One region of the Arthrobacter sp. HLT1-20 genome, then DNA from elsewhere that is predicted to be linked to it. Evidence: riboswitches for the same ligand, from Rfam matches in the RefSeq annotation. Region 1 holds a riboswitch; each other region holds the start of a gene.

Evidence for each region. A riboswitch is a leader RNA that binds a small molecule or an ion and turns the genes downstream of it on or off. The one in region 1 is predicted to bind cyclic di-AMP.
Region 2: linked by a shared signal. The riboswitch ahead of ACX80Q_RS17750 (aggregation-promoting factor C-terminal-like domain-containing protein) and the one ahead of ACX80Q_RS10285 (M23 family metallopeptidase) in region 1 are both predicted to bind cyclic di-AMP.
Region 3: linked by a shared signal. The riboswitch ahead of ACX80Q_RS07390 (M23 family metallopeptidase) and the one ahead of ACX80Q_RS10285 (M23 family metallopeptidase) in region 1 are both predicted to bind cyclic di-AMP.

What each region holds. Positions count from the first base shown of each region.
Region 1 is NZ_JBTNDR010000015.1:88,315-98,391, reverse strand. Features, by position in the region: cyclic di-AMP (ydaO/yuaA leader) riboswitch at 776-949, shown strand; gene ACX80Q_RS10285 (M23 family metallopeptidase) at 1,093-1,785, shown strand; gene ACX80Q_RS10280 (hypothetical protein) at 2,117-2,362, shown strand; gene ACX80Q_RS10275 (DUF3105 domain-containing protein) at 2,496-3,131, opposite strand; gene lgt (prolipoprotein diacylglyceryl transferase) at 3,128-4,042, opposite strand; gene ACX80Q_RS10265 (multicopper oxidase family protein) at 4,053-5,579, opposite strand; gene ACX80Q_RS10260 (cytochrome c biogenesis CcdA family protein) at 5,606-6,355, opposite strand; gene ACX80Q_RS10255 (F510_1955 family glycosylhydrolase) at 6,360-7,118, opposite strand; gene ACX80Q_RS10250 (DUF305 domain-containing protein) at 7,328-7,924, opposite strand; gene ACX80Q_RS10245 (DUF6153 family protein) at 8,030-8,509, opposite strand; gene ACX80Q_RS10240 (copper-translocating P-type ATPase) at 8,597-10,077, opposite strand, start outside.
Region 2 is NZ_JBTNDR010000052.1:7,710-17,786, forward strand. Features, by position in the region: gene ACX80Q_RS17725 (DNA glycosylase AlkZ-like family protein) at 1-158, shown strand, start outside; gene ACX80Q_RS17730 (hypothetical protein) at 167-394, opposite strand; gene ACX80Q_RS17735 (hypothetical protein) at 387-632, shown strand; gene tadA (tRNA adenosine(34) deaminase TadA) at 644-1,141, opposite strand; gene upp (uracil phosphoribosyltransferase) at 1,164-1,802, shown strand; gene ACX80Q_RS17750 (aggregation-promoting factor C-terminal-like domain-containing protein) at 1,949-2,674, opposite strand; cyclic di-AMP (ydaO/yuaA leader) riboswitch at 2,677-2,873, opposite strand; gene ACX80Q_RS17755 (MarR family winged helix-turn-helix transcriptional regulator) at 3,089-3,565, shown strand; gene ACX80Q_RS17760 (MFS transporter) at 3,566-4,831, shown strand; gene ACX80Q_RS17765 (winged helix-turn-helix domain-containing protein) at 5,453-6,295, shown strand; gene ACX80Q_RS17770 (SixA phosphatase family protein) at 6,400-6,921, shown strand; gene ACX80Q_RS17775 (YhgE/Pip family protein) at 6,933-8,969, opposite strand; gene ACX80Q_RS17780 (ABC transporter ATP-binding protein) at 8,966-9,817, opposite strand.
Region 3 is NZ_JBTNDR010000009.1:106,260-116,336, forward strand. Features, by position in the region: gene ACX80Q_RS07345 (sulfatase family protein) at 1-96, shown strand, start outside; gene ACX80Q_RS07350 (class I SAM-dependent methyltransferase) at 384-1,178, opposite strand; gene ACX80Q_RS07355 (DNA repair helicase XPB) at 1,252-2,925, opposite strand; gene ACX80Q_RS07360 (helicase-associated domain-containing protein) at 2,925-4,751, opposite strand; gene ACX80Q_RS07365 (hypothetical protein) at 4,781-5,020, opposite strand; gene ACX80Q_RS07370 (cold-shock protein) at 5,222-5,602, shown strand; gene ACX80Q_RS07375 (DUF3027 domain-containing protein) at 5,614-6,165, shown strand; gene serC (phosphoserine transaminase) at 6,325-7,452, opposite strand; gene ACX80Q_RS07385 (metal-dependent transcriptional regulator) at 7,704-8,399, shown strand; cyclic di-AMP (ydaO/yuaA leader) riboswitch at 8,518-8,748, shown strand; gene ACX80Q_RS07390 (M23 family metallopeptidase) at 8,876-9,562, shown strand; cyclic di-AMP (ydaO/yuaA leader) riboswitch at 9,697-9,915, shown strand; gene ACX80Q_RS07395 (NlpC/P60 family protein) at 9,920-10,077, shown strand, end outside.

The sequences.
Region 1 (10,077 bases):
CCTTGGCATGTCAAAGGGGCCCTGTTGTTCCGCACTCCCCCGGAAACACACGGTTTTTGACGTGAAACGATCACTGTTGGCATGAGACTCCTGAGTTTCTCTTGGCCGCCGGTTCGAGTCCGGCCCGGGGCACCAAATGTGGCTCTGACCTGCGGTTTTACTTTTTTGGCCGGGTGCGTCGGGGGGCCGAATCACGTTTTACTCACGTTTTTGAACGAAAAGTTGGTCACGAAATTGGCTCCAACTCGGCCGATTCAGGTTCAATTTGCTCTCATATTTCCCGACCAGTGGACAGAAAATCCCCTAGATTCCGCGATTGTTCCTGGCTTGGACGATCGTGGAATGTGACTACCAAGAATTGGCCCTCCGTTCGCCGTAATCTCGGCATTGAGGACCGTCGCTTAGCCAAGAACTTCCCTTGAGACTGCAGCCAGCACGGCGCGGGAGATTCGATCTTCCGGCCCACGTAGTCGGGCAATTTTGCCGTGAACTACCAGCCCAACGGTGGGCTGCAGCAGGTCCATTCCATGACGATTGACTTCCAGCCAGCCGGACCCCCCAAATCGTCCCGAAAGGGGTTGCCGGGACGATTTGGAGGAGTGGCGTCTTGTGATCCGGATTGTCTGCAAATTGCGAAAGGTACTGACCTGAGGAGAGAAGGGCATCGGCATCCGAATGTAACGGAATTATAACTTTTGAAGCTTTTTGGTTAGGCTTGAATAAATACATGCCCCTTAAGGGTATGTTCGTGGCCGCTTCGCCAAACCCCGTCGGCGGATCACGACCGTTCATTTTCTAGACGGGGACGGAGGAACCACCGCCGGCGCCTTAGTGCGCCTTGGGGTGAAGCGCGCTCAACAATCCAAGCCTGTACGGCTATGCGTTGAGCGGGCCGGGCAGACCCCTCGCCCGAATCCGACAGCTAACTTCGTCGGCGTCGAGAGGACCTTATCTATGCCTGCCCGCCGCCAACACGGCCGCCGCCGTGCCACCGTCTCCAAGACTTCCCCGACCTTGCCTGGACGCCACTGGACGTCTCCAGTTGAAATCAAATCCAAACACGTCACGGGCCGAAAGCCACTGGCACTAGCTGTGGCAGCGGCAGGATTCATTGCCCTAACGGCACTTCCCGCCGCACATGCCGAAACCAACCACCTTTCCTCTGCGGTGACCGCCAGCGCCGCCACCTCGACAGCGCAACCGACAGTGACAGCGGACAAGGACGTCGTGCTGTCTTTCGCTCAGCCGTCTCTTGTCAGCAAACCGGCACCAACGACAGCCCCCGCAGGCGGACTGCAGCCAGCGGCTGCAGAAAAGACCCCTGTGCCGGTACAGGCCCCAACAGTACCCACACCACCCGCACCGGCACCAGAAGCTCCTACTGCTAACCCGTCCTCGGGACTGGTGCCTCCGTTGGCCTCACTGACGGTCACCTCACCCTTCGGGTATCGGACCAATCCGTTGAGCGGCGCTGGTGGAGAACTGCACAACGGGATCGATTTCGGGGCGGCTTGCGGCACTGCCGTCTTCGCTTCGGGGAGCGGGACCGTGACAGAGGCTGGCTGGAGCCAGTACGGAGGCGGAAACCGGATTGTGGTTGACCATGGTGGCGGGATCAAAACCACGTATAACCACCTAGACAGCATTGGCGTCAGCGTCGGCCAGCAAGTCAGTGCAGGCGCGCAGATTGCTGGGGTTGGGTCAACGGGTAATTCCACCGGATGCCACCTTCATTTCGAGGTCGTCGTCAATGGTCAAACGGTCGATCCGGCACCGTTCATCTGATCGAATCCCCTCCTTCTTGGAAGGCACCGGTGTAAAAAGTGACATGTGGGGGTCCTGGTGGCCTTCGGGCCACCGTGACCCCTCCCATTGGCCAGGCACGCAAGGGCGAATTCACTGATAAATCATTATTGAGCTCATCCAAGTAGCGTGCTGCATGCTAACGCCGGGTGGATAACGGGCTGCTCCGAGAGAACCTATGATCTCCTGTCCAAGACGATCGTGGTACCCAGAACCTGTAACAACAGAACAAACAATGGGTAGCCGGAGATCGGTGGAGCAACGCCCCAAGCAGACTATGACTGAAGGCTGAGGCGACTCTAGGATCAGGACCGTGAAACGTCGCGGTCCTCAATCGTTGAGCGCACTGGCGGGACCCATCAGGGGCAGTGTGGTTGCCTTCATGGGCCAGGTTCTCGCCTGCATGCCCAAGGGTGGCAAGTCAGCGCTTCTTGGGCGTGGCACGTCCAGCCACGATGGCACCTGCAAACAAGAGGGCGGTAGCTGTGGGGTATCCGATGAGGAGATCCTGCATGCCGGGCGGACCCCCGGTCACGGCGACGTGTGCGATCCAGTGTGAGAGTCCGACCAGAACACCCACGGCCATGATCACCTGGCCGCTCCTGACTAAAGGCGGTGACGACGGTAGCCCCTGTGGGCGTCATGACCGGGGAGACCATTATTCCTGTTCTGTCCTTTCTAGGGCGGGTTGCTTAGCCGTTAGTGCCACCAGAGCATGCAGCCCCGGGTTCTGGCGTCTGCGGGCCCATGGCGTAGGCCTTGACGAACACGGGAAGTCGGGAATCATCGGCATTCGGTACGGTGAGCTGAGTACCCCACGCGGAGGCAGTGATGGACGCTTGTTGGTCCGGATTGGGGCTGAGGAGGACGTAGGGTTTTCCCTTGACCAGGGCAGTCAAGGCACTGACGTCTTTCTGGGAAAGGTCTGGCTTGTAACTGATCCAGACCGCCCCGTGTTCGAGTGAGTGAACAGCCCGCTCCTCATCGACTGGGTCTGAATAGATACCGCAGTTCGTCCACGTTGCTGAATGGTCACCACCAACACCGGGGACGTGTGGGTAGCTCACGGGGGTTTGGACGTGGTTACGGGTAAGGTTCGGGTACGTCTGGACCCCAGTGATCGGGTTCTTGGCGGCCGCAGCCGTCTCCTCGCGGGCCTGCATAGACCCGGTAATGACGAATGCGACTATGGTGATGACGGCGACGGCCAGCAGGCCAAATCCGCCGTAGACGAAAAGGTTCCGTCGGCGTTGTTTCACTCGGTGCGTGGCGAACACGGCATCGATTTTTGCCTTGCGTTCGACTTGTCGGTCCTTGGCGTTACTCATTGCTGTCTCCTTGGAGTAGACGGGGTCGCGGATATATCGTCTGAGTTGGTGGTGCGTATGGGATCTACGGTTGAACGAGGTTTGCCTCGCCAAAACAGGAATGCGGTGGCACCGGCGAGCAGTAACAGGCCTGAAACCCAGGTATTCACCCGAAGTCCCAAGATGGTGTTGGCATAGTCGGAGCGCAGCAGCTCGAATACGAACCGACCTGAGGTGTACAAGACGACATAGAGGGCAAATACGGATCCGGCCCCGAGCCGGAATTTCTTGTCAAGGTAGAGCAACAATCCTGCGGCGGCTAGGCACCAGAGGGATTCGTAGAGGAACGTTGGTTGAAAATAGCCCAGAATGATAGGGGCTCCGTTGCTGTCCAGGTAGGCGCGGCCGGTGCTGAAGTCCATTTGGTGGATCTGTAGTTTCCAGGGCACTGTGGTCGTGTCGCCGTAGAGTTCGTTGTTGAACCAGTTCCCCCAACGTCCGAGGCCTTGGGCGATCAGTAGCCCGGGGGCTGCGGCGTCGATGAGGGCGGTGAAGGAGACTTGGTTGCGTCGGCACCCAATGTAGGCGCCGAGAAGTCCCAGTGTGACGGCACCCCAGATGCCCATTCCGCCATCCCATATCTTCAGGGCGTTCCAGGGATTCATCCCTGGCGCGAAGTACAGTTCTGGGCTGGTGATGACGTGGTAGATCCGTCCGCCGGCGATGCCGAAGGGGACGGCCCAGATTGTAATATCCAGGATTGTTCCGGGTTTGCCTCCGCGGGCGATTAATCGTCGTCCGGTAAGCCAGACGGCAATCACAATGCCTGCCAGGATGCACAGGGCGTAGAAACGGATGGCCAGTGGCCCCAGTTGCAGTGCACTGACCGTGGGTGAGGGGATGAGTAGGGGTGTGAGCGCGATTGGATTCATGGGGGCCGTCTTACTTGAGGTAGGAGAAGACGCCCATCATGCCGCGTTCGGCATGATAAGCGTTATGGCAGTGGAAGAGCCACTGCCCCGGATTATCGGCATCGAAATAGACGGTGACGGTCTCTTTGGGACGGACTATGACTGTGTCCTTGCGAGCCCCGGTGGCGCCGATTTGGAAGGTGTGACCGTGAATGTGCATGGGGTGCCACATTTCGGTGTCGTTGATGAACTTCACCTCCACCCGTTCCCCGACCTTGAGGTCAAAAGCCTTTTCGAAGGGTTTGGTCATGTCAAAGCGTTGGCCGTTGATACCCCAGTCGTAGTTCGCCATTCCGCCACTTAGGCGCAGCTCGTGGGTGCGATCCGGTGACTTGGACGGAAGGTTCAAAGCTGGGTCAGCGGTAAGCTGGCCACCGTCAACGACCTTGCCGCTCAGCGTTTTCGGGAGAGCCTCTTTCCCGGGTGCTGTTCCGCTTCCGGTGGTAACTAGGCCGTAAGTCATCTGGGCTTTCCCCTCGGCAAGGGCCAGCACGGGGGTGTAGCCGTCCTGGACGGTCAGGATCGCGTCGATGCGTTCGCCCATCCCCAGGACGACGGCGTCCACGTCGGTGTGCTGGACGGGGAATCCATCGGTGTGAGTCAGAGTCAGTTTCTGGCCCGGGACCCCAACCCGGTAGGCGGTGTCTCCTGCGGCATTGATGATACGTAGGCGTATCCTTTCCCCCGCCGTGGCCGTGAAAGTCTCCGGGTTCTCCGGCTCACGGCCGTTGAACAGGTGGAGTGGGAAGGCGACGTCCCCGGCGTCACCGCCGAGGAAGTCGCTGCTGGCGCCCATGAGCATGTGGCCCATCACCATTCCGCCGTCGCCTTCGCCGTGGTTCATGCCACCCATACCGGCCATACCCTTGGAGAGCTCTTTGATGACGTCCTCTGGGGTGCCGGTGACGCCGTCGAGCCAGTCATCCAGGATGATCACCCAGTCCTTGTCGTACTTCAAACTTTCTTGAGGGTCTTCGATGATCAAGGCACCGTAGAGAGCCCGTTCTCGTTGCATTTCCACGTGTGAGTGGTACCAGTAGGTTCCCGGGTGGGGCAGCTTGAAGCTGTAGGGGTAGTCCTTGCTGGCGCCAATCGCGGCCTGAGTGAGTCCAGGGACACCATCGGCATCATTACGTAGGGCGAGTCCGTGCCAGTGAATGCTGGTGGGCTCGCTGAGCTTATTGGTGACGGTGACCTTGAGTTGGTCACCGGCTGTGCCGCGCAGGGTCGGTGCGATGAGGGCGCCGTCATAACCCCATGTTGTGAGCGTCTTCCCCGCCAGGGTGGTGGAGAACAGGCCGGGGGTGAGGGCTTTGGTGACGGTCTTTTCGGTGGAATCCCGCCGAGTTTCATAGTCGTTGATGAGTGGGTCGGTAGGAAGGATTCGGTTGGTTTGTCCGGTTGCTGGCGGGGTGGGTGTGCAAGCTGCCAAGGCGGCCGCTGCGGTGGCCGCGACGGAGAGCCCCAGGAAGGAGCGTCGGTTTAATGTGTGGCTCATGAGGTGTTCCTTTGAAGAATGTGGGCCTAGACGACGGTGAGGTAGGTACCGGAGAGGTTTTGCAGCTGGTAGATCCACTGCATCCAGACTCCGGTGACCATCAAGACGCCGAGGACAATCAGCATGCTGGCTCCAGCGATGTTGACAATGCGGATGTGGCGACGGATGAAGCCCAGAATTTGGGTAACCCAGCCCAGGCCGAGGGCGACTAGGAGGAAGGGTATGCCCAAGCCGAGGCAGTAGATGAAAGCCAGTATTGCCCCGCGCCAGGCATTGCCGGAGGAGATGCTCAGGGTCAGAACGGCGCTAAGTGTCGGGCCCATGCAGGGTGTCCAGCCCAGGCCAAACACAATGCCCAGTAACGGTGCCCCGCCAAGTCCGGTGCGTCGAGTGAGCGTTAGTTTGCGGCTCTGTTGTAACCAAGAGAACTTCCCCAGCAACACCAGTCCCATGACGATCACGACAACGCCCAGGACGCGCATGAGAGGGTCCTGCCATCGGAAGAGCCAGGAGCCAACCATCCCGAAAGCAGCCCCGTAAAGGGTGAACACGGCACCGAATCCGAGGATAAACAGACCCACCCCTGCCACCACACGCCGGCGATTGCGCGCCTGGTTCGGATCGGTCAAACCAGAGACGTAGCCGAGGTAGCCAGGAACGAGGGGCCGAATGCATGGGGATAGAAACGAGACGATACCGGCAATCAGGGCCAGTCGTATGGCGACGAGGAGGGCGCCGGAGGTTACCGTCGTGGCGAAAAACTCTCCGGTACTCATGTTGCTAGGATGCAGCTGGCTGGAATGTTGCTCCGCCGTCGGTGGAAACTTGGACTCCATTGGTAGTGGCCGCCCAAATCCAGGGTTTGCCTGTGGTGCCGGCTAGGGCAGTGATGGCTTCGACTTGGCCCGTGATTTTTCCTCTCTCGGTCCATGTCAGTCCTGAATCGTTCGAGACGTAGACGCTCCCATCCGGAGCAACACCGACAGCTTCCGTCGGGGCTTTCATCTCTGAGTCAGCAAACGCGGCGAACTGAATGATGGGTCCCTTGGGTACGAGTTCCCAGGTTTGCCCGGCGTCGATTGAGCGTTGAATTCCCGCTTCGGTGGTCGCCAACACGACGGTCGAGGCGGGGTTTCCGGCCAAAACGGCAGGCGAGAACGTTGCGGGCGAGGTAGACCACGCTATTCCATCTGTGCTGGTGCGAAGTTGCCCGTCGAAAGCGACCAAGCTGCCGCCGCTAACGGTCAGGGCGTGGAAGTCTGACTGGCCGCCTCGGGAGACCTGTTGCCAGGTCTTTCCCTCATCAGTGGATTTCACCAGTCCGAGGGGGTTCGGCAATGAGGAATCCGGCCCGGGGTGACCGGACGCGTAGTAGGTTCCCGGCTCGGCAGAGGAGGTGAATCCCATGAGATCGATGGTATTTTCACTGATTTTTTTCCGCGTTGTCCCTGTTGCATCGAACAACCCATCGTGAGTGGCTAGAAGGACCTTGGTCGAGGAGGGGTCCACATAGATCCCGTGGACATGATCGCTGCCCACTGCCGCAACAGCTTGCGGATCCGGTGGTGTCGAACAACCAGCCAGCACGAGAAGCGTGAGCGTTGCCACGATCGCTGTAGTGCGGGCAGGCGAAAGGAAGAAGCGGGGTTTCACAAGAACTCCAAAACATGCTGATCGAAAAGATTGAAGGTGGTGGCGGTTCTAACGTCCACGAACCGCCACCGTTAGTTGTCAGCAGCAGTCAAGGACTACAGCGCCGCCAGTAAGTCCTTCATGTCTTTGATCTCGGATTCCTGTGAGGCGACGATGCTCTTCGCCAAAGTCACCGCGTTGGCGTTCTTGCCGCCGGTAACCTCGGACGTGGCCATTGCCACGGCGCCTTCATGATGGGCGATCATCTGGGTCAGAAACAGCTTGCTCGCCTCCGCCCCCTCGGCGGCCTTGAGCTTGTCCAAGTCGGCCGCCGACATCATGCCGCTCATGGAGTGATCGCCGGCCATGACCGTTGGCTCGGTCCAGCCGGTGAGCCAGGTGGTCATTTTTTTGATTTCCGGGTCCTGGGCGGCCTTGATGTCCGTGGCCAATGCGGTGATCTTCGCATCGAGGCCAGTCTTGGCGAGCATGATGTCGCTCATCTCCACCGCCTGGGTGTGGTGGGGGATCATCATTTGGGCAAACATTGTGTCTGCGGAATTGTGTTCGCCCACCGTAACCGGCGCTTGTGTCGTCGTGGAATCGCCATGGTTCATGCTTGGCATGGATCCGCCGTCGGTTCCGGTGGAGCATCCTGCCAGGGCGATCATGGCGGCAACAATGGTGGCTGAAACGGTCAATGATTTTTTCATAACAAACAGTCCTTCACTTAAACTTCTCGAATATCTAGCAGTTGCCCTAGCTTTAAGGGCACACGAATGAGGACCCGTGAGAGATACACGGGACTATTCATCGGTTTACGTTCTGCTGATCGAGAGTTGATTCAGTGACGGCGGATCGGGAACACGGCCAGAGGACTTGTGTCCAGCAAGCACCAGAAAAGCAGATTCGGTCGAAGGAAGCACAAGCGTTCCGGGCAGAGGCAAATTCACCACAGCTGTGGCGAGGCTTGGAATGCAACTCTGGTGCATGTCCATGGATGATTCACATCCAGTGGAGGAACAGCCGCAGCCCGTCAGCGCAGTCGATGGCGCATGAGCGGCGCTGCCAAGCATTGCGTGTCCTTCGGACACTGGGTGCTCCGACACCGGAGTGCTTTTGACACTGACTGTTTCGGTGGAGGCGTTCATCATACTGGGAGAAGCCATGGATGAAACGGCTGCTCCGCCCATAACATGCATCCCGAAGATCCCGCCGATGACAGCGAACGCAAGAGCGATCATCCCGCCCCAGCGCAGGAAGGATCCCAGCGTGGGCGTGTTACTTGGCAGGCCCATGGTGAAATCCTTTCTGTAGTTCCTCTGGAATCCAGCTAGTCGTTGTGAATTGTACTGACCCAAGCTGGGTGAGAGCTTCGAACAGTCCTATTGGACGTCGGTGGGGTTGAGTTTGAGGCGCCGGAGCAGTTGGGCGTTCAGTGCCACCACGATGGTGGATAGCGACATCAAAACTGCACCCGCGGCCGGTGAGAGGACGATGCCAGCAAAGGCCAACACACCGGCGGCCAAGGGGACCGAGATGACGTTGTAACCGGTGGCCCAGACCAGGTTCTGCCACATCTTGCGGTAGCTGGCATGGGAAAGGTCCACCATGGACAACACCGCCCGTGGGTCATTTCCGGCCAGGACTACTCCGGCGGATTCCATGGCGACGTCGGTGCCAGCGCCAATGGCAATGCCAACCTCGGCCCGGGCCAAGGCAGGGGCGTCGTTGACACCATCGCCGACCATCGCGACCTTCAACCCTCGAACCTGCAATTCGGCGACCTTCTGATCCTTATCCTGAGGCAGAACCTCAGCGAACACCTCATCGATATGCAGCTCAGTAGCCACGACTGTGGCGACTTGTCGGGCGTCTCCGGTGATCATGGCGACCTTGATGCCGCGGTTTTGCAGGGCTTGAATGGCTTGGCGGGACTCTTCGCGGATTTCATCTTCCAAGGCGACGGCACCAATGACGACGCCGTCCCGAATCACGTGCAGGATGGACGCACCACGATCCATCCATGCTGCGGTGGTGTCCGCGATGCCTGCGGGCTCAGATACTCCGAGTTCCGCGATCAGGGCGGGGCCACCCACTGCGGAACGAATCCCGTTGACGGTGGCTTGGACGCCGCGTCCGGTCAGGGACTGAAAATCCGACGCCGTCAAGGCTGGCATGCCGGTTTGTTTGGCGGCAGCGATGATCGCCCTGGCGACCGGGTGCTCGCTGTCCGATTCAACAGCGGCGGCGAGGGCCAGTAACTCTTCTGTTGTGACTCCGTCGGTCGCAACGACGCCCATGACAGAAGGTTCGCCCTTGGTGAGTGTGCCGGTCTTGTCGAAGAGGACGACGTCGATGGTACGCATCCGCTCCAATGCCATCCGGTTCTTAATCAGTACACCTGCCCGCGCGGCCCTTTCGGTGGAGATGGCGATCACCAAGGGGATGGCCAACCCCAAGGCGTGCGGGCAAGCAATAACCAACACTGTCACGGTGCGAGTCACCGCATCTGGAACACTGCCCAGCAGGGTCCAAACAATGAAGGTGATGACACCGGAACCGGCGGCGAAGTAAAACAGGAACGCTGCCGCCCGGTCAGCCAGCGCTTGGGCGCGGGAGGTTGACGCCTGTGCCTCGGCGACAAGCCGCTGAATCCCAGCCAAGGCAGTGTCGTTGCCGACTGCCGTGACTCTCACCCGTAGTGAGTTGTCGGTGGCGACGGTTCCGGCAACCACGGGGTCTCCGACAGTACGGGGGATGGCCTTGGACTCGCCCGTGATCATCGACTCATCGACGTCGGCGGATCCGTCGGTGATCACGCCGTCTGCTGGCATCCGAGCCCCGGAACGGACCAAAACAAGGT
Region 2 (10,077 bases), on a different contig from region 1:
CCCACTGGCTCTTCAACGCACCCAGCAACGCCGTCAAGCACAAGATCCAGCAGGTGGAGGCGTTCATCCGCGACGACCTGGGCGACTTCCGCACCTTCAGCCTGGATTCGCCGCAGAGCAGGCAAAAGCGGATCGACTCCCTCAACGCGGCGGGCTGAAAAGTGGCTCAGGGGGCACGGTTGCGGGCAACCGCGGCGTTGTTGGTGCTGGGGTTGGCTTGCCCCGCCGTGGCGGCTTGTTCGAAGTCGGGGATGGCGCCTGCGTGCTTCCCGCCGGAGTTCTCGCTCAGCCCCGCCACGGCAAAGCCCGGCAGTAGTGTCACCGTCAGTGCGGACGACGCCGGCTGCAACCCGCGGTACGGCGAGAGCGCCCAGATCCAAGTGGAGGTGTACAACCGCTACGGAACAAAAATTGTTGAGCTGCTGGCCCCCATGAACGACGCCGGCGGGTTTAGTATGAGCGTGAACCTCCCGGTTGATGCCGTCCCCGGCGAGGGCATGGTGGCCGCCTACCCTTACGACCTGGACTGGTGCGATGACACCGGACGGAACAATCGTGTGGGGGCACAGGAAATCACTCGGGTCTCCTGCGCGATGCCGTCAAAGCCGCTCCAAATTGCCGCTCCAGATTGAGCCGTGAACGCCTACTGGCGGTGTCCGCTGAAAAAGTCCTTCAGCAGCGCCGCGCACTCGTCCTGGCGCACACCCGGGAAAACTTCCACCCAGTGGTTGAGCCGGCGTTCCCGCAGCACGTCAAACACGGAACCTGCCGCCCCGGCCTTCTCATCCCACGCCCCAAAAACAACGCGCGGCACCCTCGCCAGCACAATGGCCCCGGCACACATGGTGCACGGCTCCAGCGTGACCACCAGAGTGCAGTCATTCAACCGCCAGGACCCCAGTTTCGCCGCGGCTTCCCGGATCGCCACCACCTCTGCATGGGCCGTGGGGTCCCCGTGCGCTTCACGTTCGTTGCGCCCCAAACCCAGGATGCCGCCGTCGGGCCCTAGGACGACGGCGCCAATGGGGACGTCGCCTGTGGTCAGGGCTCGGCGGGCCTCCGTGAGCGCAATGCCCATCCACTGGGCGTGAAAAGCCGTGGCGGTGGTCTCGATTGTGTGAGATTTCTCGGTGTTGGGCACGGCTCAATGGTAGCTTTTATTCATGCGCGTACTGGTTGCGGATCATCCGCTGATTGCCCACAAGTTGACTGTTCTGCGGGACAAGAACACTCCGTCCCCCATTTTTCGTCAGTTGACCGAAGAACTTGTCACCTTGCTGGCCTATGAGGCGACGCGTGAAGTGCGCGTTGAACCGGTCAACATTGAGACGCCCGTGACCTCCACTGTGGGCACCGGACTGAGCAAGCCCACACCCCTGGTGGTGCCGATTCTGCGTGCCGGCTTGGGCATGCTGGAGGGCATGACGCGCCTGCTGCCCACCGCCGAGGTCGGCTTCCTGGGCATGGCCCGCAACGAGGAAACCCTCGAGGCCATCACCTACGCCGAGCGCCTGCCCGAGGACCTCACGGGCCGCCAAGTCTACGTGCTGGACCCCATGCTGGCCACCGGCGGCACCCTGATCGAAGCCTTCAAGTTCCTGTTTGACCGCGGCGCCGCAGACATCACCTGCATCTGCCTGCTGGCCGCACCGGAAGGCCTCGCCAAGCTCGAGGCCGCCCACGGCGCCCGCGACAATGTGCGCGTGGTTCTTGCCTCCATTGACGAAGGCCTGGACGAGAATTCCTACATTGTGCCCGGACTGGGCGACGCCGGCGACCGCCTCTACGGCGTAGCGGAGTAGCGCTCAACCCCAGAAACCAAAAATGCCGCCGTTCCCGCAAAATGCCAACGATAGACCGGTGGCATTTTGCGGGAACGGCGGCATTTTTCGCAAGAGGCCCTTAAAAGTCACCGGCAGCAGCCCGTCCAGCCCCTAAAACACGTGTGTTAGTACCAGCCCACGGATTCGGAGTGGCCCCAGGCGCCACACGGTGAGCCGTAGCGGCCCTCGATGTAACCCAGGCCCCAGCGGATCTGTGTCTGGTAGTTGGTGCTCCAGTCGGGGCCTTCGCTGTTCATCTTGTCAGCGGGCAGGGACTGGGCAATGCCGTAGGCGCCGCTGGAGGCGTTCTCTGCGGACGTCAGCCACTCGGACTCGCGCTGCCAGAGCAGGGTGAGGCAGCTCATCTGGTCGGCGCCCCAGCCATGGGCGGCCATCTGGCCTGCGGCGTAGGCCTTGGCTGCTGCGGGATCGTCCACAGCAACGGCAGGCGCGGGCGTTGCGGCCACGGCCTTGACCTGTTCCGCCTCGGCTTTGACGGCGGGAGGCGTGGTGGCGGCAGCTTTCGGCGATGAGCTGACGGCAAGTCCGGGGAAGCTGATGGCGGCATCCGTGGGAACTGACACGGCAGGTGCCGGAACGGAGCGGTCCACGGCGGCGACCAGGCTGGTGTTGCCCTGCGTGGCAGCAGTGTTGTCCACGGACTGGGCCACGGATCCGGCGGCTACCAAGGCGCCCAGCACTGCCACGGCAGCCAGGCATTTGGCTGTGGCCGTGACGGGGGAGGACTTGCTGGCTGCGCGTGTTCCGCTGCTGGCTGCGGCGAGCCCAAAAATGGTTGGGCGGCGGGTGGAGTCGGCGCGACGACGGCCGCGCTGCAGTGATGCAGACATAGTTGTAGCCTCTCTACGCCTGCGAGGTGAGCTGTCGGGAACGGACTAGAGAATCCGGCCACGCAGTAATGGCAGGCAGAGTTCACTGCTTGTAAGGACTGCGTTGGCTTAACCCCAAGGGCTTCCAGGTGGAAGGCCCGCAAAGATTGGGTCCCCCGTCTCTGCCATGGGAATGGAGGGAAATGGGCGGCGGCAGAGCTCGGCGGTCCGTCCATTTGTGCCAAAAATCGTGGATGATTCAGCCGGCACAAATATGAGCCTAACTCAAACTCTGGGCTATGTCACGTTTTGGTAACAACGTTTGTAGCAAGGCGGAAGGCAAGGTGAGCAAGTCGTCATTTACTTAGCAATGCTAAGCATCTAGGGTGGGAAGCAAGAGGATACGAAACTTTTTCTTTAGGTAGCTGACCCGTGATGACCGAACCTTCCCTTAGCACTACGACGCCGGACAAGGCACCATTGGTGGCCCGCAAGCCGATCGGCGTGGCGCCCTTGGCGGCTGAATTGCGGGTGGCGGTGATGCGTACCTCCCGAAGGCTGCGGGCCGAGGCCGCCACGGGGGAGATCAGCCCCGGGCAGTATTCGGTGTTGGCGGCCGTACTCAGGGGGCCGCAGACAGTGGGTTGGTTGGCTGCTCGGGAGCAGATCCAGGCACCTTCCATGACCCGGATAGTGAACGCCTTGGCTGAGGCCGGGCTGGTGAGCCGCCAGGTGAACCCGCAGGACAAGCGCCAGGTGCTGGTGCAAATCACCGAGCAGGGAGCCGCCGCGCTGCTGCGGGCACGCTCTAAACGAACCGCGTGGCTGGCCCGGCGCGTAGCGGATCTATCCCCGGAACAGCGGGCAACGCTGCATGAGGCGGCTCTGATTTTGCAGGAGATGAGCGCCTAGATGAGTTCCATGTTCCGTTCCCTGAGAGTCTTCAACTACCGGCTCTGGGTGACCGGAGCCCTCGTGTCCAACATTGGTACCTGGATGCAGCGCGTTGCCCAAGACTGGCTGGTCCTGACAGTCCTGACCAATAATTCAGGCACTGCTGCCGGTATTACCACCGGCCTGCAGTTTTTGCCCATCGTGTTCCTGGGGCCCTACGCCGGGCTGGTGGGCGACCGCGTCAACAAAAGAAAACTGCTTCTTCTCACCCAAACTGCCATGGGAATTTGTGCGCTTTTGTTGGGAATATTGGTTGTCACGGGGACTGTACAACTGTGGCACGTTTATGTATTGGCAACCCTGCTGGGGGTGGCCAGCGCCTTCGATGCCCCGTCACGCCAGGCGTTTGTGTCCCAGGTGGTTGCCAAGGAGGATGTGCCCAACGCCGTGGCGCTTAACAGCGCATCATTCAACCTGGCCCGGCTTGCCGGCCCCGGCGTCGCCGGCCTGGTCATTGCACTGGTGGGAACCGGCCCGGCCTTCCTGATCAATGCCGCCAGCTTTGCGGCCGTGATCGTTTCGCTGTGCCGCATGCGCACCAGCGAGCTCATTCCTGCCGTGCGGGTGCCCCGGGCCAAGGGGCAGATCCGCGAGGGCTTTGTCTACATCCGGCAGCGCCCGGATTTGATGATGATCATGGTGTTGGTGTTCCTGGTGGCCACCTTTGGGATGAACTTTCAAATCACCAACGCGCTCATGGCCACAGCCGTATTCCATGTGGGTCCGGGGGAGTATGGGCTGCTGGGCTCCGTCATGGCCATTGGCACCCTTGCTGCCGCGTTGCTGGCGGCAAGGCGCAAGACCATGCGCATGCTCTACATCGTGGGAGGTGCGTTGGCCTTTGGCATGACGGTGGGCGTGGCAGCCTTCATGCCCAGCTTTGCCCTCTACGCCATTGCCCTGGTGCCGGTGGGGCTGGCATCGCTGACGTTCATGAACGCCTGCAACACCACCGTGCAGCTGACCACCGACTCCGCCATGCGCGGCCGAGTGCTGGCCGTCTACATGGTGGTGATGCAGGGTGGGACGCCCATAGGTGCGCCGCTGGTGGGGTGGATAGCCACGGAATTCGGCCCCCGCTGGTCGCTGGGCATGGGGGCCGCTGTTGCCGTTCTTGCCGGTCTGGCTGCGCTCTGGATGCTGAACAAGCGCAACAACGTCACCTTGCGGGAGCAGATTGCGGCTATCCGCCCGTTCGCCTTGGCGCGGGCACTCCACCGCTAGCTGCCAGCCACGAGGTACTCCCAGTCAACCAAGGTCCTACGTCCAGCGCTTTAGGTAAACATTTGTTTACCTAGCGTAAAAAACTGGGAACAAGCTGGGTGTCTCCGAGAACTTGTCGAGGGCATCCTAGTCGTGCAAAAGTGCGGTTTGAATATAATTATCAAAACAAGGGTTCATGCAGAATTTATGCGCGCGTTTTTTGTCAATGTGATGATTTTGTTTGTCTCAAATCGTCATTTTCCACCAAACTGAGAGCAAAGCAACAATGTAAGGTTGGTCACAAAATAGAGCACAATCTCACATGCTGGACGTTTGGGGCCTTTGTTACTTGCAAGATTGCTTTGTTACGTAGGACACTGACGTATGTGAACACCCACTCAGTGAATTCTGCAGCAGCAGCAAATGTCCGCCTCGAAGCGAGGGGACAGCTTTTGCACAGTTGTCGAATGCAGGCCTAGATCGCAATACCTGGAAGCCATTGGGGGATGTAGCAACACATGGCAAATTTCAGGCCTTGGCCCATGGGCTGGCCCTCGTAAAGAGGGCAATAAAGCTTTGGATTCTCAAAGCTGAAGGAAGCATTCGCGCCGTCCAGTACGGCCATAGACCTTAGGTAGTTCAATGTCAGTAGCATCCGGATACGTCCACATCTCTGTTCGAAACGCCGCCAAGGCGGTTGCCCGCAACACCGGCCAGGGTTCGCTGGCCCATTCTGCCCATGCGGAGCACCCCGGCTATGCAGGCGCCTACCGCCCCGACCTGGCCACTGCCACCTCCCGGCTGCGTGCTGTCCCCGCCGCCGAGGGCTTCCCCATGACGGCGCCCACCCCGGTGATTGCCGGCGGAGACAAGCTGCGCGGCGTCAGTCCGGATAATGTGGCCCGCGGATTCGTGCTCTACGTTGGCGTTGACGAGGACACTGCTGCCGCCGCCGGAACATCTCTGGCCAAGCTGGCCCAGGACATCCGCGCCTACGCCCAAACCCTTGTACCGCAGGCCCAGAGCTATGCAGCCGTGGCGATTGCGCCGTCGGACGCCGTTGGTACCGCCTTGGACGTGGTCCGCTCCACCTTCGGTGACCCCACAGTGTCCAGCCGCCAGCGCCAGGAAGCGGTCCGCGTCCCGGTTGCCGATCAGCGCCCCACCGGCGTCCTGATCGATTTGGCCCGCCGCGAAGTGCACCTCGACGGTGACACCCTGAACCTCACGTTCAAGGAATTCGAGCTGCTGAACTATCTGGTGGAAAACGGCACCCGCACCGTGGGCCGCGACGAACTCCTTGAGGGCCTCTGGAGCAACGCCGACGAGGTCCCCAACGAACGCACCATCGACGTTCACATCCGCCGCCTGCGCTCCAAGCTGGGCCGCCTGGCCAACACGGTCCGCACCGTGCGCGGCGAAGGCTACCGCTTCTACGAGCACCCCGAAGTGGTTGTTTGGGCCGCCCCCGAATACTCCATCTAGTCCCCGCGCCCTCCCCAATTCCAGCCGCTGGCGCGTCTGCAATTGGGGCCCCTCGGGCGCGGCAACCGCCGTCGTTCTGCTTTAAGTGTCACTAAACTGTGAACATGAGCGAACACCACATTAAAAAGTTGATCTTGATGCGCCATGCCAAGGCGGCTTTTCCGCTGGGTGTGGAGGACCATGACAGGCCGCTGGCCCAGCGGGGTCACACTGAGGCGCCGCTGGCCGGCAAATGGCTCGTGGAGAACTCCGTGCTCCCGGACTTCATCCTGTGTTCCTCTGCCCTGCGGACCCGGCAAACCTGCACCTGGGTATGCCAGCAATTGGCGGATAAGGCCCCTACCCCCAAGCTCGAGACAGCGCTCTACGCCGCCGGGGCCACCTCCATGCTCTCGGTCATCAACCATGTGCCGGAAACCGTGAACACGCTCATGGTGATCAGCCACATGCCCGGCATCCAATCCCTGGCCCTGCGCCTAGCCTCGCGGGATTCGGACCAGGACGCCTACATGGACCTGGCGTCCGGCTTCCCTACCAGCGCGTTCGCCGTCTTCGACTACACCGGCGACTGGGCAACCCTTGACGGCCAGGACGCCCAGCTGAACAACTTTGTGGTGCCGCGCTAGGCTATTGGGTCCTAGGCTTCGATCTCCGGCATCAATGTCTTGAGCGTCCAGGTTTTCTTTTTGTTGACGGCTGCCCAGGCAAACAGCAGGCCGAGCACCGTGTAGCCCAGCAAGCCAAGCACTATGGGTATCAATGGTGCCAAGTCAGCGCCGTAAATCAAGTGGCGCATGCCCTCAACCACATGCCCCATGGGCAGGATCTGGTGCATGATGTGCAGCGGCTCGGGCGTTGTTTGCCAGGGGAAGGTGCCACCGGAGGACACCAACTGCAGCACCAGCAGGATCAGCACCACAAACTTCCCCGGCGTGCCCAAAAGCGCAACAATTCCCTGGATCAGGGCTGTGAACGCCAGCGAGGCCAGCAGCAACAGGCCCAAGGTCAGCCACGGGTGGCTCGGCTCCAGCCCCAGCCCAAACTTCACCACCGCGTACAGCAGCAGGGCCTGCCCTGTGGCAACCGTGGCAAAGGGCAGCCAGCCGCCCACAGCAATTTTCCAGGACGGGGCGTTGGAGGCCAGGGCGCGCACAGTCAGCGGCCGCATGACCTGGACCAGCATGAACGCGCCAATCCAGAGCGCCAGGACCAGGAAGAACGGTGCCAGGCCGGACCCGTAATTTGCGGCCTTGGCCTGCGAGATGGAATCCACGCGGATGGGATCGGCAATGACCCCTGCTGCGTTGAGCCTGTCCTTGTCAGTGGGATCCGGTACGGACCCCGCACCGCCAAGCAACTGTTTGGACAGTTCGGCGGCACCGGCGGAAAGCGTGCTGGAACCGTCCTTCAAATCGCCGGCACCGTTGTTGAGCTTGGTGGCGCCGGCCGCCAGCTGGTTTGCCCCGTCCAGGGCGGTTTCCTGGCCTTCGGCTAGGGTTGCCGCACCCGTGGACAGGTCCCCGGTCCCGGCATGGGCCTGGGTGATCGCTGCGGTGAGTGTGGGCGTGGCAGCTGCCAGCTTCGCGGCACCGTCCGCCACGGCTGCGGATCCGCTGGCCAGCTTTTGGATGTCGGCAGCGTCCGCGGCCAGCGTATTCTTCAAATCGGTGACGGTGGGACTCGTGGCGGCGCCGGCCAGCGAGGAGCGGATCTCCGCCGCCTGCGCATCAGTGAGAAGCCCGTCGCTGACCAATTGCGCCAGCTTGTCATTGATGGCTGCGGTAGCGGCAGCATCCAGTTTCCCGGCGGTCCCAATGGCGCCCTGGACCTTGTCATTCAACGCAGCGTTGCCGGCCGCCACAGCGGCGGCGCCGTCGGAGAGCTTTTGGGTGTCATCTGGCAATGTTGCGGTTTGGGCCTCCAGCTGGCCCAGGCCCTTGTCTAGGGCCGCGGCACCAGCCTGGAGCTGCTTGGCGCCCGTGACAAGCTTCGACTGGCCCGCCACCAGGTCATTGGTGCCGTTCTGCAGTTCCCCCGTGCCGGTTTTCAGCGTCCCCACCCCCGTGTCTAGGGTGGTGGCCCCCGCCGCGAGCTGTTTGGCGCCGTCGGCCGCCTTCACCAGCTGGGCATGGATGGTGCCGTACCCGCTCAGCAGCGAGTTGGCCGTCTGCAGGCCCACCTGCTGCGCCACCGACGCGTGGACCTGGGTGGTCACCTTATCCACAATGGACGTCAGCAGGTAGTTGTTGGCGTCATTGGTTGTCACGCTCATCATGGCCTGGGTGGCCGAGTCAAAGTTCTCCGGGGATGCCAGATTGGCCGAGAAATCCTTCGGAATGACCAGGGCAAAGGCAAAGTCGCCGCTCTTCACGCCCTCGTTGGCCTCGGCCGGGGTGTCCACGAGCCGCCAGTCGAACTTGTGGCCCTCCACCAGATTTGCCGCCACGTCTTTTCCAACGTGCAGTTCCTTGCCGTCCTTGGTGACAGCGCCCTCGTCCTGGACCACCACGGCAGCCTTGAGCTGGTCCAGGTTCCCGTACGGATCCCAGTTGGCGTACAGGTACACGGCGCCGTAGAGCAGCGGGACCATCACCATGGCCACAATGGTGAGCTTGGGCAACAGCCCGCCGGTCATGCGCTTGAGCTCGGACATAGCCAATCGGAAGACTGTCACTGGATTTCCTCCGTGGTGTGCTTTGCTGTTTCGCGTGCGGGCGGTTCAGTTTTTGCGGCGGGGGAGGCGGCGGCTGCCTCCGCAGCTGCCTCGGCGGGCTCAGCGTCCTCTGTGGGCGCCGTGTCCTCTGCCCGGTTCGGTTCAGTCACCACGGCGGCAGGGGGCTCCGCGCCGTCGAGCAGGGGATGGTTCAGGGCATTGCCGGCAACCGCGGCAGAACCGCCCCATTCATCGGGCAGCCGCCCCACCACGCCAATCACCATAAGGGGCCTGAGCGGCGCGTCGGCGGGCGCGTCAGGGTCCAGGCCCATGGTGCCGCTGGCCGTCTGCTCCAGCAGGGGCAGCCAGGCGGCGACGTCAGCCGTGTGACGGTCGGGGGAGTCCACCACCACCACGTCAACGTCCTTGTTGGCCAGCGCCAATTCAAGTTGCAGGTGCAGCAGCCGGGCGGGTTCAAGTTCCTCCACCCACTTCTGAAGGATGTCGCGGAACCCGTGCCTGACCAGCCACTCCGTGGGGCGGGTGCGGTCGCGGAACTTCAAGGGCACCAGGGCCAGATCCTCCGAGGTCAGGGACCGCACCGTGAGGTGGTTCTCGGGGGCATTGACATCCGGGGCGTCCACAATGGCGCTGCGGCGGCGCAGCGATGCCATGGAACTCTCGTGTCCCAGGGAGACTGTGCCGGTGGAGGGCTTCATGCGGCCCGTCAAGGCCAGCGAAAGCGCCGTGCGCCGTTCCTGGCCGTCGGCCTGAATCAGGAGCACCTGGCCCCGGGGCGCCTCCACAGAGGTCGCGGGAAGCAGCGTGTGCCTGCGCCCGTCGATGTGCAACTGGTGAGCAGTGAGCATGGAGGGCGCTCCTTAGGAGGTGGGGTGAGCTGCACCAAATTATCAGTGCCGACCAATCGGTGCAAAATCTGTCCGAATTCGTTCACCAGCCACTTTTCCACATGGGCCGCTCAGGCCCTATAGCGGCCCGCCGCACCCTCAGGCAATTCCAAACAGCAGCTGATGCGGGTTGCTGGCCCCGGAACCCGCATCAGCCGCAGTTTCAGGGCCGGGAGGGCGGGGAGGGCACAGAAAAGGCGGCCTCCCCGCGCTGTAACGCG
Region 3 (10,077 bases), on a different contig from region 1:
ACGCGCGAACCGGAGGTCATGGCCGAGCTGCTGGCCTTGCACCAGCAGTGGGCGGCGGAGATGCGGGCCCAGCCCAAAACTGTTTTTCTTGCCTAGCTCCTTCCTCTGTGATTCCTCTTTGATTCCGCCTGTATTCCGCAGGGCACCAGGCGCGTACTGGCGAGGTGGGTGCTCACCGTGTCAAGGGACGACGGCGGTACCCGCACCTTTCGCTGCCGGACGTGGCCAAGCCGTTCCGGATTGACTGTCATGCCGCAGGGAGACTGGCGGAACTCCGCATCCTCCGCAAGCCCACATCTAGGCGGCAGCTAGTGGACTCGGAAGGCGCATTCCTGGCCGACTGGATCCAACAACTGCCACACAGGTGTGAGGGGCGTTGCTGCCTAGTCAAGGTGCGCGTAAATCTCCACGGGCGCCAACAGCCCCGAGCGGAAGAACGTCATCAAGTTGCTCAGCTGGGTAGCCTGCACTCCCGCCGGGCCGCTGCCGGACAGGGCCCGTTCCAGGAAGGCCACGGATTCCGAGACGGGAACTTTGGCCTCATAGTCCACACTGAACCCTGCCTGGCCCAGGGCGTCGCTGTAGGCAAGTGGCGGTTGCAGGAAGGATGTCTCGGGGGAGGTGGCCCAAGGCAGCGGGTATTCCTCCACGTCGCCGCCCATCAGCATGATGTCGTACACGGCCATGACGGAGCCCGGCCGCAACACCCGGGCCGCTTCGGCAAAGACCTGGTCCTTGTCTTGAATGTTCATGCCGACGTGAATGAGGACCGCCGCGTCAAAGGAGTCTTCCGCAAAAGGCATTGACAGGGCGCTGCCTTGGGAAAACGCCACAGCGCTGCTCAAGCCGGTGCGGCGGCTCAGCGAGGTTGCCGCGGCCACGCTCTCGGGGATCAGCTCCACCCCGTGGACGCTGGCGCCGAAGTGTCGGGCCAAATGGCGGGCCACCCCGCCCAATCCCGAGCCGATGTCCAGCACGTGGTTCCCGGTATGGATCCCGGCCCGTGTAGCCACCCGGGAGGTTGCCTCGGCACCGCCCACATGCCACTGGTCCATGCCCTGCAGATCGGCAATGTCAAAGTGCTCCGGGTCCTTGCCCATGGCACTGACCCGAGCCAAGATGAGTTGTTCAGCATTGGTGTGGCCGTAGTGTTCGGCCACCGAATCTTCATAGCTCATGACGCTGGTGCGCCTCCGTAGTCCAGTGCATCCACACTCCTGTGAATCCACGGTGAAGCCTGTTTTCCCGATCCTACTCCTGCAGGCCCTCCAAGGCACGGGGAACATCGTGGGCGTCCATGATCCGGTAGGCATAGCCCTGTTCGGCCAAAAAACGCTGGCGTTTGGCGGCAAAGTCGGCATCGACGGTGTCGCGGGCCACCACTGTGTAGAAGCGGGCCGTGCGGCCGTCGGCCTTGGGTCGCATGAGCCGGCCCAAGCGCTGGGCCTCTTCCTGCCGGGAACCGAAGGCGCCGGAAACCTGAATGGCCACTGAGGCCTCGGGCAGGTCGATGGAAAAGTTAGCCACCTTGGACACCACAAGCGTGGGTACACGGCCCTGGCGGAATTCCTCAAAAAGCCGCTCGCGTTCCTTGACCGGGGTGGTGCCCTTGATCAAGGGAGCGTTCAGGCGGGCCGCCAGCTCATCGAGCTGGTCAATGTACTGTCCAATGACCAGGATCTGCTCGCTGGCATGGGCTGCCACCAATGCCTGTGCCACCACCGACTTGGCCAAGGTGGTGGCACACATTCGGTACTTCTCGCCGTCGTCCGCCGTGGCATAGGCCAAACGTTCCGCCCGCGCCAGGTCCACGCGCACCTCCACGCAGTCGGCGGGCGCAATGTACCCCTGGGATTCGATTTCCTTCCAGGGCGCGTCGTAGCGTTTGGGTCCTATCAGGGCGAAAACCTCGCCCTCGCGGCCGTCCTCGCGCACCAGGGTGGCGGTCAGCCCCAGCCGGCGGCGCGCCTGCAAGTCAGCTGTCATGCGGAAAATGGGGGCAGGCAGCAGGTGCACCTCGTCATAGATCAACAGGCCCCAGTCGTTGTCATTGAGCAGCTCCAAATGCGTGAAGCTGCCGTTGCGCCGGGTGGTGAGCACCTGGTAGGTGGCAATCGTGACCGGGCGCAGCTCCTTCACGGCACCCGAATACTCGCCAATGTCCGATTCCGTCAAGGTGGTGCGCTTGAGCAGCTCGGCCTTCCACTGCCGGGCCGAAAGCGTGTTGGTGACAAGAATGAGCGTGGTGGTCCCGGAGGCGGCCATGGCGGCGGCACCCACAATGGTCTTCCCCGCGCCGCAGGGCAACACCACCACGCCCGAGCCGCCCGCCCAGAAGTTCTCCACGGCCACACGCTGGTAAGGGCGCAGGGTCCAGGGGGCTGTTCCCGTGGTCTCGCTCAGGGCGATCGGGTGGCTGGTGCCGTCCACAAAACCGGCCAGGTCCTCGGCGGGCCAGCCCGCCTTGAGTAGCAGCTGCTTGAGCTCGCCGCGGGCTGTCCCGTGAACCACCACCGTCAAAGGATCGATGCGGGCACCCAGCAGCGCGGCCACCTTTTTTGCATGGCACACCTCCGCCAGGATCAGCTCGTCGTCACTGCGGAGCACCAGGCCGTGCTGCGGATCCTGCTCCAGCCGCAGCCGCCCATACCTGGCCATGATCTCGGCAATGTCCAGCAGCAGCGCATGCGGCACCGGATAGCGCGAATAGTTCAACAGGGTGTCCACCACGTGCTCGGCGTCCAGCCCGGCGGCCCGGGCATTCCACAGCCCCAGCGGCGTGATCCGGTAGCTGTGCATGTGCTCCGGGGCGCGCTCCAGCTCTGCGAATGCGGCGATGGCGTGGCGGGCCTCGGTGGAATCCGGGTGCGCCACCTCCAGCAGGATGGTTTTGTCGCTTTGAACAATCAAGGGGCCGTCAGCCATCAACCTTGCGCCTCTCCCCGGTTGCTGTGTTCCGCTGCCGTGATCCTGTGGATGCTGAAATGCCTTTCATGTCCGGTGCCGTGGAGCCGCGCCCGCAGCAAGCCACCCTCAAGGGAGAGCGGCACCAGCAACACCCGTTCACCGTCCCCGGAACCGTTCACCGCGCTCAGCCACACACTGCTGCCGCCCGCAATGGACTGCCGCAATAGTTCCATGACGAGCGCCGGCCCGGCCTCACCAGCCTCGGCGGTGCCCCACACAGGATTGTTTCGGAGTTGGGCCAGCTGGGCGCGCATCAAAACATGTACCGCGTCGTCGGCTGGCCGGGGTGCCTCCCGTGGCGGTGATGGGGTTCTGCGGGGACCGCGCTGTGGTGTTCCTCCCGGGGGCTCTGGCGAACCCGGCGACTCTGGCGGGGCAGTTGAGGCCGGGTGCCTGGCAGTTGCGTCGATCAGGTACTCAAGGGACTGGGGCAACCCGGTGCTGCAATGCCTGCGAAGAAACCCCAGAATGTCCTCGTGGCTCCTTCCCGCAGCCACGGCGTTCCGCAGGGACTCTTCGCTGATGCGGAAGATCCCGGCGGTGCCCCTGCCTTCCGCGGTTGCCAAAAGCTTTAACTCCGCTGCGATGGTGGGCGCCAGAAAGCCCGGTGCCACCACTGTCAGGTCACCCTGAATCACAAAGTGGTCAAGGGGGGCCGGCAGGGTGGATGCCAGCGCCGTCAGTGCCGCTGGCCAATCGGCAGCGGCCGCGCACCGGCCGGGGATGCTCAGCGCCCCGGCGCCCGTGAGCCCCAGAAGTTCCAGCTCGGCCAAGATTCCCGGCACCAGTGCCGACACTGCAGGGGCCTGCCGTGGATGCCGCCAATCCAGCTGCGCCACCACGGAGGCAAGAGTGGGAGCGTACGACATGTTTGGCGATTCGGGGTTGCGGCCGGGCATGGCCAGTTCCGGGGCTGCGAGGGCGCCCAGAACCCTGCGGCGCAGGGCGGCAAGGTGGGGGAGCGCCGACGACGCGGCCAGCGGTTTTGCTGCCGGGCTGTTTGCTGCCGGCGTCCCTAGCGCACCGCTAAAGGGGAGCCTGTTGCTCCCCTGCCAGGCTTGGGCCAGCACCAACCATTGGGCCGGGCGCGCCAACAGCGGCCAGTCCGGCGCTGACGCCCGCCACTGCCTGGACGCGCGGTCGAAGGAGACCAGGTGCGCCGTGGCCGCCAGATCGAGATAAAAGCACAGCTGTGCTTCATCGAGTTCCAGCCAAGCGGCGAGCCTCCGCACAGTGCGCACGCCCGCACCCCCATCCCGCAGGGCTTGCAGGGGAGTGTGCCCCATGGACTCCACCAGCTCGGCGATGTTTCTCAACAGAGACTCGGCGGCGCTCGCCGCTGCGTTGTTGCGCAGGGCCGTGCGGACGTCGTGGACCTCAGGGTGGGGCACGGTGGCGGCCGGGTGGGCCGGCGAACCTGGGCTTTCGCCCAAGACGAGCCCCACGGAGGCGAGGGGAAGGAATTGCGGGGTTCCGGCGTCGTCCGCGGGATCGGGGGAAACGGCCGTCAATAGGGCCAGCTCATGCAGTTGCGCCAGTGCGGCCTGTGCGGCTTCCGTGCCCGCCGCGGCTGGTGAATGCAGGGCCGTCAGTGCGTGCAGCTGGGGAGCATTGAGTGCGTCCAGGGCAGTGAGGATGCTGCCGGGACCGCACAGCCGTGTTGCCAGGGCGGCGAAGGTGGCAACCGGCGGATTGATGGCATCCGGGCGCAGGGTGAAGAGCCGGAGCAGCTGCTCGTCGCTGCGGTGGGCCAGCTCGGTGGCCAAATCCGCCAGGGTGCCCATGGGTGGAAGCAGCGCGGTTTCGTGGCCGGCTAGAGGCGGCGGCGAATGGCCACGGAGCGCATCACGCTGGCGCCCATCATGAGGAACGCCGCGGGCAGGGCGATCATGGAGATCCAGTTGAAGCCGGGCCACGGGGTGCCGCCAGCCCACTTGCTGATCAGGACAACTATCAAGGCGATCAAGGCAATCACGGCCATGGCCATGGCCGCATAGTTGAACATCTGCCAGCCACGGCTCACTGTTTGCGGTGCGGAAAAGTGGGGGTTCATGAACATAACGCTAACAGCGGACAGTTGGGGCGCAAAGCCGCGGTGCCGGGGTCAACGCGGTAATGTAGGGATGCGTGTTGCTACACGTTCTGTCACTGTAGGTCCCGGCTGCCACAAAATACGGCCCGGAGTACTGCGGAAAGTCATCGCGCAGGCACAGAATGTGATTTCCACCGACAAAACTTTTTAAGGGGTAAGCAAGTGCCTATCGGCAAAGTGAAGTGGTACGACAACGAAAAAGGCTTCGGCATCATTGCTGCCGATGACGGCCGCGAGGTTTTCCTGCGCGCCAATGCGCTGCCGGCGGATGCGGGCGACATCAAGCCCGGAACGCGGATGGAATTTGGCGTAGCCGATGGCCGCAAAGGCGCCCAAGCCATGGCTGCAAAGATCTTGGACCGCAGCGCGTCCGTGGCCAAGGCCAAGCGCATGCCGGCCCGCGACCTTGCCCCGATTGTGCAGGACCTGGTGTCCTTGCTTGAGCACTCTGTAGGATCACTGACCAACGGCAAGTATCCTGATGGTGACGCGAGCAAGATTGCCGCAGCGTTGCGCAAGGTTGCCGACAACTTCGACGCATAACGGTGCCCACCATGACCGAATTTTCTGGCGAATCAGACGCCTCAGCAGTTCCGGAAGCAACGCCGCGCCCGGGTGTTCCCACCTGGCGCGTGGGTAAGCCCGACGCGTTCCTGGCCGCGGACGTGGCAACGGCGCGGGCTGCCGTGCGGAGCATTGCCAACGACGGCGACATTGGCCGGCACCTCGGTGCCCGCAGTGAAGGTGTCCGCTGCGTGACGCATCTGTTTGAATCTCAGCTGCCCGGATACGGCGGCTGGGTGTGGTTTGCCACCCTGGCGAGGGTCTCCCGAGGCAAAGCCGCCACGGTCAATGAGGTGGGGATGCTGCCCACCAACGATTCGGTCCTGGCACCGCCGTGGGTGCCCTGGTCCGAGCGGGTCCGCCCCGAGGACCAGCCGGCGCCCGACGAGGAGCATACCCCGGTTGACGACCAGCCGGAAGCGGCGGATCATACCGACGACGGCGACGCCCACTCCGACGCGGACGACAGTCACGCTGACGACGAGTCCCACGACGGGCACGACGACGACGGCGATCTCGTTATGGACGACGCGTCCAGCTAAAGGCGCAGCGCAACTAAAGGCGCAGCTGACCTGGCCAGCACGGGCACCAACGGCACCCGACAGCCAACCACTAAGGCGCGCCGATGCCCTGGGGCGGGCACAAAGAAGGCGGCTTCCACAGTGGAAGCCGCCTTCTTAGTGCCCTGGTCAGGGGTGGAGTTAGATGTTCTCGATGACGTAGTCGATGCACTTGGTCAGTGCCGTGATGTCCTCGGGATCGATGGCCACGAAGGTGGCAATGCGCAGCTGGTTGCGGCCCAGCTTGCGGTAGGGCTCGGTGTCCACAATGCCGTTGGCGCGCAGCACCTTGGCCACCGCCGCCGCGTCCACCGACTCGTCGAAGTCGATCGTGACAATGACGTTGGAGCGGTCTTCCGGGTTGACCACGTACGGGGAGGCAACGGGGGAGGACTCGGCCCAGGAGTACAAGCGGCCTGCGGAATCGGCTGTGCGTGCCGAGGCGAAGTCGATGCCGCCGTTGGCGTTGAGCCACTGGACCTGGTTGTTCAGTGTCACCAGTGTGGACAGCGCCGGGGTGTTGTACGTCTGGTTCAACAAGGAGTTGTCAATGGCCGTGGTCAGGTTCAGGAAGTCAGGAACCCAGCGGTTGGAGGCACCGATGCGGGCCGCACGCTCCAGGGCAGCCGGGGAGAACAGCGCAAGCCAGATGCCGCCGTCGGAGGCAAAGTTCTTCTGCGGGGCAAAGTAGTAAACATCGCTCTGGCGGACATCCACGGCCAAGCCACCGGCGGCGGAGGTGGCATCCACCAGCACCAGGGCGCCGTCGTCCGCGCCGGCAACGCGCTGCACGGGAGCGGCCACGCCCGTGGAGGTTTCATTCTGCGGCCACGCGTACGTGTCCACGCCGGCCTCGGCAACAGCCACGGGTCGGGTGCCGGGGGCCGAGGTGATGATGGAGGATGCGGCAAGGAACGGCGCATTGTTGGTGGCGGAAGCAAACTTGGAGCCGAACTCGCCGAAGGAAAGGTGCTGGGCCTTGTTCTCCACCAGGCCAAAGGCTGCAACGTCCCAGAACGCCGTGGAGCCGCCAACACCCAGAATGACCTCATAGTCGTCAGGGGCACCAAAGAAGTCCTTCAGGCCGCTGCGCACATCGCCTACAAGGTTCTTGACGGGCGCCTGACGGTGGGAGGTGCCCAGGAGCGTTCCGCCAGCCTCGGAGAGTGCCGCAATCTGCTCGGGGCGAACCTTGGAGGGGCCGGCGCCAAAACGGCCGTCGGCCGGGCGCAGATTGGCGGGAATGGTGAGGGGCGTGGATTCGCTCACAAGTTGCTCCAAAAAGTAAAAGATGGAAGTTGGTTTAAGCCCCAAGGGCTGCTGCCAATTCTGCCGTAGAAGTTCGCTCAGCGGAAAAATGTTGACATGTATGGAATAAAGCGTCCGCCAGTGGGGGTTCCCCGTACGTCCGGCGCGTGGCGCGCTCCCGCCCCAGGTTTCCTTCGGTAGCGCCACTCAGGCTAACGTAGAGATGAAAAGGCTTTGCCCAAAATCTCACTCAACAACAGGAGGATACTGCCGTGGCCGATCTGATTGACACGACCGAAATGTATTTGCGGACCATCCTGGAGTTGGAAGAAGAGAACATTGTGGCCCTGCGGGCGCGCATTGCCGAACGCCTGCACCACTCCGGTCCCACCGTTTCACAAACCATTGGCCGCATGGAACGTGACGGCCTGGTCATCGTGTCCGGTGACAGGCACCTGGAACTGACACCCGCCGGCCGCGACAAAGCCACCCGCGTGATGCGCAAGCACCGGCTTGCCGAAAGGCTGCTCTCCGATGTGATCGGACTGGATTGGGCGTACGTCCACGAGGAGGCCTGCCGCTGGGAACATGTGATGAGTGAGCGCGTGGAACAGCGCCTATTTGACCTCTTGGGCCGGCCCGAAGAGTCCCCCTACGGCAATCCTATTCCGGGACTTGAAGAACTTGGCGGGGAGATCTCGCCCCTGTTTGCCGCCGGACTCGTCACACTCGTGGACGCCATGACCAGCTACTCGCCGGAGCAGCAGGTAATCATTCACAGGCTGTCCGAGCGCATCCAGGTGGATCCGGAATTGCTGGTTCAGCTTGACGAAGGCGGACTGCGCCCCGGAGCGCAAATCTCCTTGGCCCAGGTGGGGGAGTACATTTCGGTCCGCGTTCCCGGGATCGAAGGCGCCTTGGAACTGCCGCCCGAGGTGGCCTCACACATCTTTGTCTCTATGAGCTGACTCACAGTTATTGATAACGAAGGTAACGGAATTATTACGTTTACCGCTCGTACCGTATAGTAATAAACAGGCGCTGTAATCAAAGCGTTACCGTTGTGCGACACCGAACCTTGCCTTCACACAACGGACAGCAAACATTCAGGCAAGGGCGGGGGAACCACTTTTGGCAGGCTTGCAGCCTGCCTTGGGGTGAAGCCCGTAATCGAAACACAGCAAACTATTTCGCTGACGTTGTCCTTTTGGACGGCGCCATGGATAGACGCGTGTCTCGAGGCTGGGCCGGATCAAAAGTTTCACTCTCTGATCCGAATCCGACAGCTAACTTCGCAGGTGCACCCATAGAGAGGTTTTTAGTGTCAGAGTTTAAGCAGCGGGGACGCCGTCGCGCGTCGTCGCCGGCAACTCATGAGCTTGTAGCTACCACCGGCAGTCGCCGCGAAGCACTTGCCGCAGAGCGTGCCAATTCATCATCGAGCGTGTCCGTAGCCGCTTTGATGCGTGCCGGCGCCGCCAGCGGCGCAGGCCAAAAAATGGGTGTCGCCATGGCCGCCACGGGTCTAGTACTGGCCGTCACCCTGCCCTCTGCCCAGGGCATTGACCAGCAGCAGCTGGAACCGGAATTTGCAGCGTCGACGCAGACTTTAGTCACTGCATCCGCGGATATTCCCATTACTTTTGCGGCCCCGGAAATTGGCAGCAAGTTGAACGCCGATGGCCAGTTGAAGGAAACGTTGAAGGTCAAAGCCTCCAACGTCACCCCTGCCGCCTCCAAGGGAACGCTGTCAGCGCCCCTGAAGGCCTTGGCACCAAGCTCCCCGTTCGGTGACCGCATCAGCCCCATTACGGGCCAGATTGACGAACACCACACCGGCCAGGACTTCGCCGTTGCGAGCGGCACCGACGTACTTGCAGCCGCCGGCGGAACCGTCACCTTCTCGGGGTGGCACACCTACGGCGGTGGCAACCGCGTAGTGGTGGACCACGGCAACGGGCTCTCAACGTCCTACAACCACATGAGCAGCAACTCGGTCAAGGTTGGCCAAAAGGTTGAGCGTGGCGACGTGGTAGGCCTCAGCGGTTCCACCGGCGCATCGACCGGCCCCCACCTGCATTTTGAAGTAATCGTCAACGACGAAACCGTCGATCCCATGGGCTGGCTTTAATCCATCCACAGGCTACGTTTGATTACGACTTAGTCACCTGACCGTGACCTGAACGTGACATTGGCAAAAATCTGTTGTAACGTCGTAATCGCGCCAACTTCGAATCAAGCTGGCGCCCATGAGTGGATTGCCTAGCTCTGCCACTGCTCATGGTCCGTTCGTATCAATCGTCTGGCAGGGGCGGGGGAACCAATAATCGGGCTTCGCATTTAGTGCAGAAGTCCTTGGGGTGAAGCCGCGAAGCGTTAAACCACGTAGAAGAAGTGATTCTAAACGTGCGCCATAACGTGGAGCGGCCGGGTGACTCCCATCCGAATCCGACAGCTTACCTCGCAGGCATTGGGAGAGGAATCCTTCTTGGCTTCAAACACTGCCCTCGGGCGCCACCGCGCCGAGGTTGTTAAGACCAGCCCGATCTCCACCCTCACGAAAGCCGTCAGCTCCAACGTCGGCGGGGTTGGTCGTCAGGCAGCTGTTATTGCAGCTGCTTCAGGACTGGTACTCACATCCGGTAT